Linked DNA regions of Aliamphritea hakodatensis. The protein of the gene in region 1 interacts with the protein of each later gene in a pairwise test. Links are inferred from orthologs where the notes say so. Each region holds a gene or a part of one and is shown on either strand. Other genes may lie near its edges.

Region 1 (5,223 bases):
AGACCGGATCTTTAAACACACTGAATTCAACAAAACGTCCAAGGTTCCGGGTCATACCCAGCCCCTGTTCCACTGACGCCGGATGCCCTGTCGCTTCGATATAGACATCGCAACCATAGCCGTCAGTTAATGCTCTGATCTTCGCTTCAGCATCACATTCAGACGGATTGATAACGATATCCGCACCAAAACCTTTCGCCAGCTCAAGGCGCTTATTAAACATATCAAGAACAACCAGAATCTCTGCTCCCGCCTTTTTTGCTGCACCAATCATACCCAGACCAAGGGTGCCGGCACCGGCAATCACTACGACATCACCAAGCCTGATATCTGCCCGTTCCACCGCATGCATGGAACAGGCGTACGGTTCAATCAGAATTGCCTTTTTGACCGGCAGATCCTCTGGTACCCGGTAGTTAATAGCTTCTTTAGGAAACTTCATGTATTCCGCCATCGCACCGTTCACATTGTGCTGGAAACCATAAACATCATGTTTCTGACACATCCAGTATTGGCCACTTTTACAAAACCGGCATTGCCAGCAGGGAACAATTTGCTCGGAGACAATCCGGTCACCAACACTGAAATCGGTGACACCCTCACCGAGGGTTACCACCCTGCCAATAAACTCATGCCCCGGAATCATGGGGGCTTTTATGTACGCCGGCTGCGTATCATCCCCCCAGAAGCTGGGGGCACCGCTGAAGGATTTAATGTCACCGGCACAAATTCCGCAGGCCTCAACCTTAATCAGAATTTCACCGGGGCCGGCCAAAGGCACATTCACTTCTTCAAGCCGGTAATCCCCCGGACCATACGCAACCACCGCCTGCATCCGGTCAGGGATACACCCGGCAGCAGCTGAACTTTCCATGTTCTCTGTGCTACACATTTCACTTACCTCATCCTCTTTATTCCGCGAGACAGCGCACCGCCGGAGCCAGCCTCTGTGACCGGACTGACCTGCCAGACAAACCGCACCCTATGACCGCCTACCCTGAACGGGTTACAGCTATGATCACCCGGTAACCAGCCCCACTGTCACTGTGCAAGTACAAATGGCGCAATATAGTCATCCACATTGTCAGCGGTGATAACAATACAATCGAATAACTGTTTTTCCGAAGCCGCTCCGGTTTCACCGGTTCGGATAAAATTATCTGCCTGTCTCACCGCCGCTTCCGAAAATACGGCGACCGGCTGCAGCACGGTATAGGCCAGCTCACCGGACTTAATCGCATCAATGGCATCCGGTGACCCGTCAAAACCCCCAACCCTGACACTGCCAAGCTTACCGGCTTCTTTTAAGGCAGCAATTGCACCCAGCGCCATCTCATCATTACCACTGATGACACCCTGGATATCCGGGTTTGACTGCAGCATCGCCTGCATCTTGCTGTACCCCTGTGAGCGATCCCAGTTAGCCACTTCTGATGCCACCTTATTAAGATCAGGATACTGACTCAAAACCGTCTCGAAACCGTTTGAACGGGTCGCCGCATTATTATCAGACGGAGCACCGAACAGCTCGACGTAGTTCCCGGAATCACCCACGCTCTCAACCCATTGCAGGGCGCCCATCGCAGCCCCCTGAGCATTGTTGGAAACCAGTTGGCTTTTCGCCAGCCCTTCCTGGTTGATCTCGGCATTTACCAGAAATACCGGCACACCTGCGCTCACTGCTTTACGTACTGCACCGATCGAACCGTCAGCGTTTGCCGGGTCGAGAATAATGGCAACCGATTTATTGGTAATCGCGGTATCAATCAGTTGGCTTTCTGTATTGGTATCCCCGGTATGGGCCGCCACATTGGCCGTATAGCCAAGCTTCTCAGCTGTTGCCTTTGCCACTTCTCCTTCCGTAAACCAGTATGGATTTGAAGGATCATTAACGATGATTGTTATCAGCCCGCCTGCCCAGGCCTGTCCTGTTAAAATCAGCAGTCCTGCTGCCAGCATCTTCACTATCATCTTCCTGTATTTACTGAGCATCTTTAAACTCCCTTTATCGATTAAGATCACCGGTTAACCGTTACTGTTTCCCATATAACCTGTGTTAACCGGCCACTAGCTGTTGGCGAACCTGACAGCGCTTTATCTGCAGCTGAAGTCACGCCTCCCGTCGCCGGTACTGAATACTGTTTAATAAAACTGCCAACACAATCACTGCGCCGGTAAAAACCGTTTGCCAGTAAGCTGAAACACCGATGATTACCAGGCCGTCAGCCAGAAAACCGATGACAAACGCCCCCAGCAATGTACCGCGAACATTCCCCCGGCCCCCTGTCAGCGCGGCTCCGCCGATAACCACCGCAGCAATTGCAGTCAGCTCATACGTTGTACCGGCTGTAGGCCCTGCTGACGTTAACTGTGATGACAACACAAGTCCGGCAAGGGCCGCACAAATACCCGATAAGACATACACAGTTACCTGCACCCGTTTGACCGGCACCCCTGACAGCTCGGCGGCCCGTTCATTACCACCTGAAGCGTACAGCCATCTGCCAAATGCCGTCCGGCTGAGCATCAAGCCACAACACAGCGCGATGACTATCAAAACGATCACCCCGACAGGCACTTCCCAGAACCGGTTAAATCCCAGCCAGTCGAAGCCGGTATTACCAAGTACTTCGCTGCCGGAAAGCTTGTTATAGGTCAGCCCGTTAGTCATCAGTAATGCGACCCCTCTGGCTACATAGAGAGTGCCAAGGGTGGCAACAAAGGCAGGCACTTTAAAGAATGCGATCAGTACACCGTTAACCAGACCAACCAGCGCCCCCATCGCGCAGGTCAGCAATACAACCACCCACACCGGCGGATAGAGAATTACCCCAAGTGACTCCAGCACGACTCCCTGCATCAGAAATCCGGCGAACACACCACATAGCCCCAGTGTTGACCCTACCGAAAGATCAATACCGCCATTGAGAATAACCAGCAACATACCTACCGCCAGCAAACCGAAGATTGCCACATGAGATGACATAATCATGAAGTTAGCGAAGCTCAGGTAATGGGGAGATAGCAGTGAGAAAACCGCAATGATGACCAGTAATGCAAAGTACGCCCGGCCTTCCAGCAATATCCTGATCAGGCTATATGGGTTTGTTGTTTTAAGGGCCGAAGCCCTGTCCGGTATAAAGCTGCTGCCTGACATAATCCTTGTCCTGTCTGTAACTAGATTCAGGCAATCAGAGATTCACCTGATGCTGACATAATCGCTTCCTTACTGGCATCAGCACCGAACACGGCCGCAATCCTGCCACGGTTCATAACAATGATCCGGTGTGCAATGCTCAGGCATTCGTTTACTTCAGAGGTACTGAACAGCACCCCAAGGCCTTCTTCTGCCCTGCTCGCTAACAAACGAAAGACCTCACCTTTCGCACCTATATCAATTCCCCGGCTCGGTTCATCCAGAAGCATCACTTTTGGCTGGGTTGCCAGCATTTTTCCGATAACCACTTTTTGCTGATTGCCACCGGACAGGGAACCGACTGAGGCATCAGCACTGGCGGTTTTAACCGTCACATCCCTGACAGTCCGGCTGATCAGGGATGCTTCTTTTTCAACTGAGGTGATCAGTGCTTGTGTAAACGCCCGAATACTCGCCAGGGACAGATTGCGGCCGACATTCATCGTCTGCACCAGACCGTCGCGCTGGCGGTCTTCCGGCACCAGTACCAGCCCCAGTGATATCCGCTGAGCGATGGTCATTGACGCAATATTTCTGCCAAACAGTTCAACCCTGCCCCCTGAAGGCCTGATTCGCCCGGCGAGACATTCCATCAATTCTGTCCTGCCAGCCCCCATCAACCCGTAGATACATATGATCTCACCGGGATGAATATTCAGAGACAAACCGTCCACTAACCGGTATCCGGCCCCACCAGAGTCCGTAATCACAAGATCCGTTACCGCAAGCGCAGGCCTTTCAGAAATCAGAACTTGCGGCGGTGACCCCAAATTAAAATGATCACCGACCATATTTCGTACCAACCATTGCAGATCTATATCAGCACGCCGGGCACTGGCGGTCACAGTTCCGTCACGCAGCACCACCGCATGATCCGTAATCTGTAACGCTTCCTCCAGATGATGGGAAATGTAAACAACCGATACGCCGCGGGCGGTCAGCTCATGTATTACCCGAAAAAGTACTGCAACTTCTGAGGCGCTGAGCGCAGAGGTAGGTTCATCCATAATCAGAATACGGGAGTTTACTGACAAAGCTCTGGCGATCTCCACCAGCTGTTGCTGACCCAGACGCAGCTCCTCTACCCGGGTATGAGGTGAAATGTCTTCTTCAAGCTGCTGCATGAGCTGTCGGGTCTGGCGATCTTCTTCAGCAAAATCAATGCCCGCAGAACCGGTGATTTCACGGCCCAAAAATATGTTATCCCGCACGGTCATGTTCGGCGCCAGACTGAGTTCCTGATGGATAATACAAACTCCGCAGGCCTGCGCATCTGCAGAGGAACTGAACCTCACTGGCTGATTATCCAGAAAGATATCTCCCGAACTTGCTTTAACTATGCCCGAAAGTATTTTCATCAGGGTTGACTTACCGGCACCATTCTCACCGAATAGCGTGGTCACCTGCCCACGATGGATATCAAAATTCACGTCTCTCAGTGCCAGAGTACTGCCATATACACGGCTTATATTTCTGGCTGACATCACAACTTCACCGGTTTCTCCGGTGGTTCCCGGACACCCTGTCATTGCACCACCAGCCTGACCGGTGTCACTAACCAGTTTTTAGGATTAATGAGTTTAAATACGCCGGTCACCGATAGCTGTCTGCCAGTCAGATCAGTTGATGCAATTCCAGTCAGCACCGATGACTTCATCGCATTATTCAGCGCTGAGCCGGCATCCTGATACTCAATCTGATTGGTGAACTGTCCAAAGGTGACGGTACCGGTAGCATCCCGAAGGTCTGTACCATTAATGGCAGGCCCGGTCTGGAGCCGGACGGTATGGGACGGTGGCATGCCATCTATCTCGATCCTGTAAACGCCGGATACAGATTCTCTGGCTTTGCCCTCAAAGGCGACTGGAAAGATTGTGCCGATTCCGGCTTTGACGCCGAAGTTTTCGGCCGCTACAGCTTTGTCTTCAATAATCGCCTGATACAAGGCTTCGGCCCTGACAGCATTTTCAACAACGTATTGGCGGATGCGGGGAAATTCCGACTGGCCGAACAGCTGAGGCGAAAAT
Region 2 (6,069 bases), 1.9 Mb from region 1 along the record:
CAGCCTCCGGCATCTGCCAGAAAGCTGAACGCAGCGCCCTTGTTGTATAACAGTGTCAGATCAAACACCGGCAGTTGCGGATGCGGTATGCCATAAGGCAACACCGAATCCGCCAGCGTTTTAGTCGCCAGATCAAAACCCAGCACCAGCAGAACCAGCCATAGCCATACCAGCGCTGTAGAACGAAACATTGTCATCCTGTGATCCTGTTATCTGTGCCCGAATTAAGCAAAGCTGCGCTGTTCGCCAGCGCCGCCGACATTCTCAACACAGCGGCCACACAGTGCTTCATGCTCTGCGTTCTGTCCCACGTCTTCACGGTGGTGCCAGCAACGGTCACACTTAGCCTGCTCAGACTTCACGACCTGAACACTCAGACCTTCCAGCTCAGTCGCGACGGCATCACCGGCTTCAGCCAGCGGACGCACGGCTGCCTGAGATGTAATCAGTACAAAGCGCAGTTCATCTTCCAGCTTATTCAGCTGAGCCTGCAGCTCAGGGGCACAGAACAGGGTAACCTCTGCTTCCAGACTGCCACCGACGTTACCGGCGCTACGCTGGTTTTCCAGTTCTTTATTCACCGCAGTTTTCACCGCCAGAACCTGTTGCCAGAAATCACGGCCCAGTTCAGCATCAGCATTCAGATCAGACAAACCTTCATACCAGGTCGTCAGCTGAACCGACTCAGCCCGCTCACCTGGCATCTGCTGCCAGATCTCATCAGCCGTAAAGCTCAGAATCGGCGCAACCCAGCGTACCAGCGCTTCCATGATGTGGAACAGTGCAGTCTGGCAGGAACGACGGGCAACAGAATCTGTCTTCGCGGTGTACTGGCGGTCCTTAATGATATCCAGATAGAAGCCACCCAGATCCAGTGAACAGAAGTGCGATACTTTCTGATACACCTGCAGCATCTGGTACTGATCATAATGACCAACCAGCTCTTCCTGCAGCTGTGCGGTGCGGTCCACCGCCCAGCGATCCAGCGCCACCATGTCTTCCGGTGCTACCAGATCCGTTTTCGGATCAAAACCGCTCAGGTTGGACAGCAGGAAGCGGGCGGTATTACGGATCCGGCGATAGGCATCCGCCGTACGCTTCAGAATCTCATCCGACACAGTCATCTCAGAGCTGAAGTCAGTAGACGCAACCCACAGACGCAGAATATCCGCACCGTACTTATTCATTACTTCCTGTGGCGAAACAACGTTACCCACAGACTTGGACATCTTACGGCCGTCACCATCCACAGTGAAACCGTGCGTCAGTACCTGCTTATAAGGCGCGGTACCTTTAATCGCAATCGCCGTTTTCAGGGAAGACTGGAACCAGCCACGGTGCTGATCAGAACCTTCCAGATACATGTTAGCCGGGTATTCCAGCCCTTCTGTACGGTCCAGCACAGAGTAGTGCGTCACACCGGAATCAAACCATACATCCAGGGTATCCAGTACTTTTTCATACTGATCCGCTTCAGCACCCAGCAGGGATTCAGCTTCCAGATCAAACCAGGCATCGATGCCGGTCTTTTCAACTTCCAGCGCCACCGCTTCAATCAGTCGCGGCGTTTCCGGATGCAGTTCACCGGTATTCTTATTTACAAACAGGGCAATTGGCACACCCCAGGTACGCTGACGGGAAACACACCAGTCAGGGCTTTGCTCAACCATCGCCTCAATGCGGTTCTGGCCCCAGCCCGGGAACCATTCAACCTGTTTGATAGCATCCAGTGCTTTGGTCTTCAGACCTTCCTTGTCCATGCTGATGAACCACTGTGGCGTAGCACGGTAAATCAGCGGCGTCTTAGTCCGCCAGCAATGTGGATAACTGTGATTAAACTTCTTCTGGATAACCAGACGGTTATTCGCTTCCAGCGCCGCAACGATCTTATCTTCTACTTTGTACACGTGCTCACCGGCAAACTCGCCTGCGGCCTCTACAAATACACCGTTACCGGCAACAAGATTCAGGGTACCGATATCGTAGGCACGGCCTACGTTAAAGTCTTCCACACCGTGATCCGGTGCAGTGTGTACTGCACCGGTACCGGCATCGGTGGTAACGTGATCACCCAGGATCACAGGTACCTGACGTTCATAGAACGGATGTGCCAGCATCTGACCTTCCAGCGCCTGACCTTTACAGCGGCCAACCACCTGATAATCTTCAATGCCATAGCGACCCATGGTGTCTTCAACCAGCGCTTCTGCCAGCAACAGACGCTCAGTACCGGCACCGGCATCACACTGTACCAGCACATAATCCAGCTCAGCGTTCAGAGAAACTGCCTGGTTAGCCGGCAGGGTCCACGGCGTTGTTGTCCAGATAACAACTGAAGCTTCACCTTCACCTGCTGGCTGACCAAAACAGCCAAGGAATGCATCAGCATCCAGTGGTGCAAAACGCACATCAATGGCCAGCGAGGTTTTATCCTGATATTCCACTTCCGCTTCGGCCAGCGCAGAACCGCCCACCACACTCCAGTAAACCGGTTTATAACCTTTTACCAAGTGGCCGTTTTCAGCAATTTTACCCAGCGCACGGATGATGTTCGCTTCGGTGCCGAAGTTCATCGTCAGGTACGGATTTTCCCAGTCACCCAAAACACCCAGACGGATAAAATCTTTCTTCTGGCCGTCTACCTGACGGGCAGCGTACTCACGGCACTTCTTACGGAAATCTGAAAAAGACAGCTTCACACCGGCTTTGCCGTGTTTCTTCTCAACGTTGTGTTCAATCGGCAGACCGTGGCAGTCCCAGCCCGGCACATACGGCACGTCAAAACCGTCCAACGTACGGGACTTAACAATGATGTCTTTCAGAATCTTGTTAACTGCATGACCAATGTGGATGTCACCGTTCGCGTACGGCGGGCCATCATGCAAAATAAATTTTTCACGACCTGCGCTGACCTGACGAATCTTCTGATACAGATCCATTTTCTGCCATTGTTTTAGCATCTGCGGCTCTTTCTGAGCCAGATTGCCACGCATCGGAAAGGCCGTTTCCGGCAAGTTCAAAGTCGCTTTGTAATCGGTCATCGTGGTATCGCTTCTGGATCTCTGTTTATTCTCGTCAGACCTTTACAGTCTGAATAAGATATCTGTTAATTCGGTTTTATTGGCTGCCGGCAAAAAATGCCCTGGCAGCATCAATATCTGCAAAAATCTGTGCTTTCAGTGCATCCAGACCATCGAACTTTTGTTCGCCCCGGATGAAATGTTTAAATTCTACGCTCAGCAGGCGGCCATACAGGTCACCGGAAAAATCAAACAGGTGCGCTTCCAGTACCGGCTTAGTACCGTTCACCGTCGGCCGCATGCCGACGTTGCACACGCCTTGCAGCGTCTTGCCATCACTGAGATGCGCATTGATGGCATACACCCCTCGCAGAGGGCAGGGAAACCGGTGCATCCGCACATTGGCGGTTGGCACACCCAACTGACGCCCCAGCGCCTGACCATGCATCACCCGCCCGGTAACCCGGTAATTACGTCCCAGTAAACGGCTGCTAAGGGCCAACTGGTTGTCTGCCAGCGCTTTGCGAATACGGGTGCTGCTCACCCGCTCACCATCTACGTCAAAGGTCGCCGTGTTTTCAACGCTAAAGCCGTGCGTCACGCCACTCTGGCAGAGCATCTGATAATCCCCGGCACGGTCGCAGCCAAACCGGAAGTCATCGCCCACCACCAGATGCTTGATCGCCAGGCCGTTCAATAGCAACTGCTGCACGAAAGCCTCTGCAGTCATTGCACGCAGGCGTTCATTAAACGTCAGGCACACAACCCGGTCGACGCCCTGCTGTTCCAGCAGGCGCACTTTCTCGCCAAAGCGTGTTACCCGGGGCAGCGCCTTATCACCACAGAAAAACTCCTGCGGCTGGGGCTCAAAAATTATAACCACCGACGGTAGCTGCAATTCAGCCGCTTTACGCTGCAACTGACCCAACACCTGACGGTGTCCCAGATGAACACCGTCAAAATTACCAATCGTCGCGACGCAGTCACGGTGCGTATCACGGAGATTGTGCAGGCCTCGAATCAGTTCCATAAACAGCGATCAACTCATCAGTAGCAAAAAAATCAGCGCGGAATTATACCTCAGATAGCGGCCCCGGAGTACTCCGATACCTGACTATTTTTTCGGCATTTTCAGGGCCGTAAATGGCGCATCCGCAAACCGGTCGCCAACAGGGCTACCAGATAAACCAGCCCCCCCAGCCCAACCAGCATAGCCATCTGTCCGACCCGCTGCCACAGGGTGAAGTCAAGCCACAGGAACGCATCGGCAGCCAGCCAGTACAACAGCCCGACCATCAGACCATTGGCCAGCAGAATCCGCACCGCCATCAGCCCCCAGCCCGCCTGCCAGACAAACACACCATCACGGCGCAGCCCTCTGAGCAGCAAACCGGCGTTCAGAAAAGCCGACAGTGTTGTCGCCAGCGCCAACCCGACGTGATCGAGCGGGCCGATAAGCGCCAGATTCAGCGCCATATTCACAACCATCGCGATAATCCCGATCCGCACCGGTGTTTTTGTGTCCTGACGGGAAAAATACCCCGGCGCTAATACTTTGATCAGCATGAATGCGATCAGACCACAGGCATAAGCCCGCAGACTCATCGCCGCCATCATGACATCCCGGTCCTGCATTTCACCGTAATGGAACAACGTCGCGATCAGCGGCTCAGCCAGTATCAGCAACGCCAGTGCCGCCGGCACACCAATCAGCAGTACCATCCGTACCGCCCAGTCCAGGGTTCGGGCAAAATGCTCAGTGGATTTTTCAGCATGCTTGCGGGACAGACTCGGCAAAATCACCGTCGCAATGGCGATACCAAACACCCCCAGCGGCAATTCTGCGAGCCGGTCAGAATAATACAGCCAGGACACACTGCCGGTTTGCAGGAACGACGCCAGCAATGTATCCAACAACAGGTTTATCTGGCTGACCGACACACCAAACAACGCCGGAATCATCAGCACCATAATCCGCTTTACACCTTCGTGCTGCCGGTCCACCCGCGGACGGGGCAACAACTGAAGGCGCCACAGAAACGGCATCTGGAACAGCAACTGCACACAACCGGCAATCAGCACCCCAAGCGCCAGCGCCATGACCGGCTGATCAAATACCGGCTGCAGCCAAATGGCCGCGCCGATCAGGGATAAGTTCAGTAATACCGGTGTAAACGCCGGAACAGCAAAACGCTCATAACTGTTCAGCACACTGCCCGCCAGCGCCGTCAGTGAAATCAGCAGCAGATACGGAAACGTCAGGCGCAACATATCGACCACCAGATCGTAACGCTCCCCGCCCTGCAGATAAAAACCTGGCGCAAACACCATCGCCAGAAATGGCGCCCCTAACACCCCCAGCGCCGTGACCAGCATTAACACCAACCCCAGCGTACCGGTTACCCGGTCAACCAGAGCCTTAACCGCCGCTTTATCCTGCTGAGAACGGTATTCCGACAGCACAGGTACAAATGCCTGGGAGAACGCCCCTTCAGCAAACAGCCGGCGCAGGAAATTGGGAATTTTGAACGCCACAAAAAATGCATCAGCACCGCTGCCCGCGCCAAAAAAATTTGCCACCACGACATCACGCGCCAGCCCCAGCACCCGCGATAACATCGTCATCAGGCCCACCACCGCACTGGATCGCAACAGACCCGGAGAAGTGTTTTTCTGTGCGGCTGAACCCTGCCTGCCCTTGCTGTTACTCAAGTTTTCGCCCTGTTGCGTCAAAAATTTTCCGTCCGATGATAACGCCTCAATAATTAAATTGCTGCATTTATTGACAGACGACCTACAAACAGGAATAATTTCGCGTCTCAAAAAACGATGCCGGCACCTCCCCTTTTAGCAGGGTTATTTGCCGGGTAATTTGAATTTATATATTAAAGGAGTCGGATCGTGGCAAATTCCGCAGGATCCCGCAAACGCGCTCGTCAAGCTGAGAAGCGCCGTCAACATAACGCTAGCCTGCGTTCCATGGTTCGCACCTACGTTAAGAAAGTAACTGCAGCTATCGAGTCTGGCGACCACGCTGCTGCAACTGCTG

Evidence for each region. The genes of interacting proteins can lie anywhere in the genome.
Region 2: the proteins of PCI15_RS11410 (region 1) and ileS interact in binary tests that used the Escherichia coli proteins (3 or more experiments, as listed by UniProt). The link is inferred for Aliamphritea hakodatensis from one-to-one orthologs.

The regions. Positions count from the first base shown.
Region 1 is NZ_AP025281.1:2,478,298-2,483,520, reverse strand. Bases 1-2,985 are described here. They hold PCI15_RS11410 (D-ribose ABC transporter substrate-binding protein), read right to left. Parts: upstream 1,960-2,985; coding sequence 1,042-1,959; downstream 1-1,041. Other genes in these bases: PCI15_RS11405 (ABC transporter permease), read right to left, coding at 2,111-2,985; PCI15_RS11415 (MDR/zinc-dependent alcohol dehydrogenase-like family protein), read right to left, coding at 1-892. In the rest of the region: more of PCI15_RS11405, read right to left, coding at 2,986-3,157; PCI15_RS11400 (sugar ABC transporter ATP-binding protein), read right to left, coding at 3,184-4,725; PCI15_RS11395 (DUF2291 family protein), read right to left, coding at 4,722-5,223. UniProt on the Escherichia coli protein: Part of the ABC transporter complex RbsABC involved in ribose import. Binds ribose. Also serves as the primary chemoreceptor for chemotaxis.
Region 2 is NZ_AP025281.1:588,070-594,138, reverse strand. The notes cover bases 25-3,392. They hold ileS (isoleucine--tRNA ligase), read right to left. Parts: upstream 3,042-3,392; coding sequence 225-3,041; downstream 25-224. Other genes in these bases: ribF (bifunctional riboflavin kinase/FAD synthetase), read right to left, coding at 3,118-3,392; lspA (signal peptidase II), read right to left, coding at 25-191. Outside these bases: more of lspA, read right to left, coding at 1-24; more of ribF, read right to left, coding at 3,393-4,050; murein biosynthesis integral membrane protein MurJ, read right to left, coding at 4,152-5,645; rpsT (30S ribosomal protein S20), read left to right, coding at 5,922-6,069. UniProt on the Escherichia coli protein: Catalyzes the attachment of isoleucine to tRNA(Ile). As IleRS can inadvertently accommodate and process structurally similar amino acids such as valine, to avoid such errors it has two additional distinct tRNA(Ile)-dependent editing activities.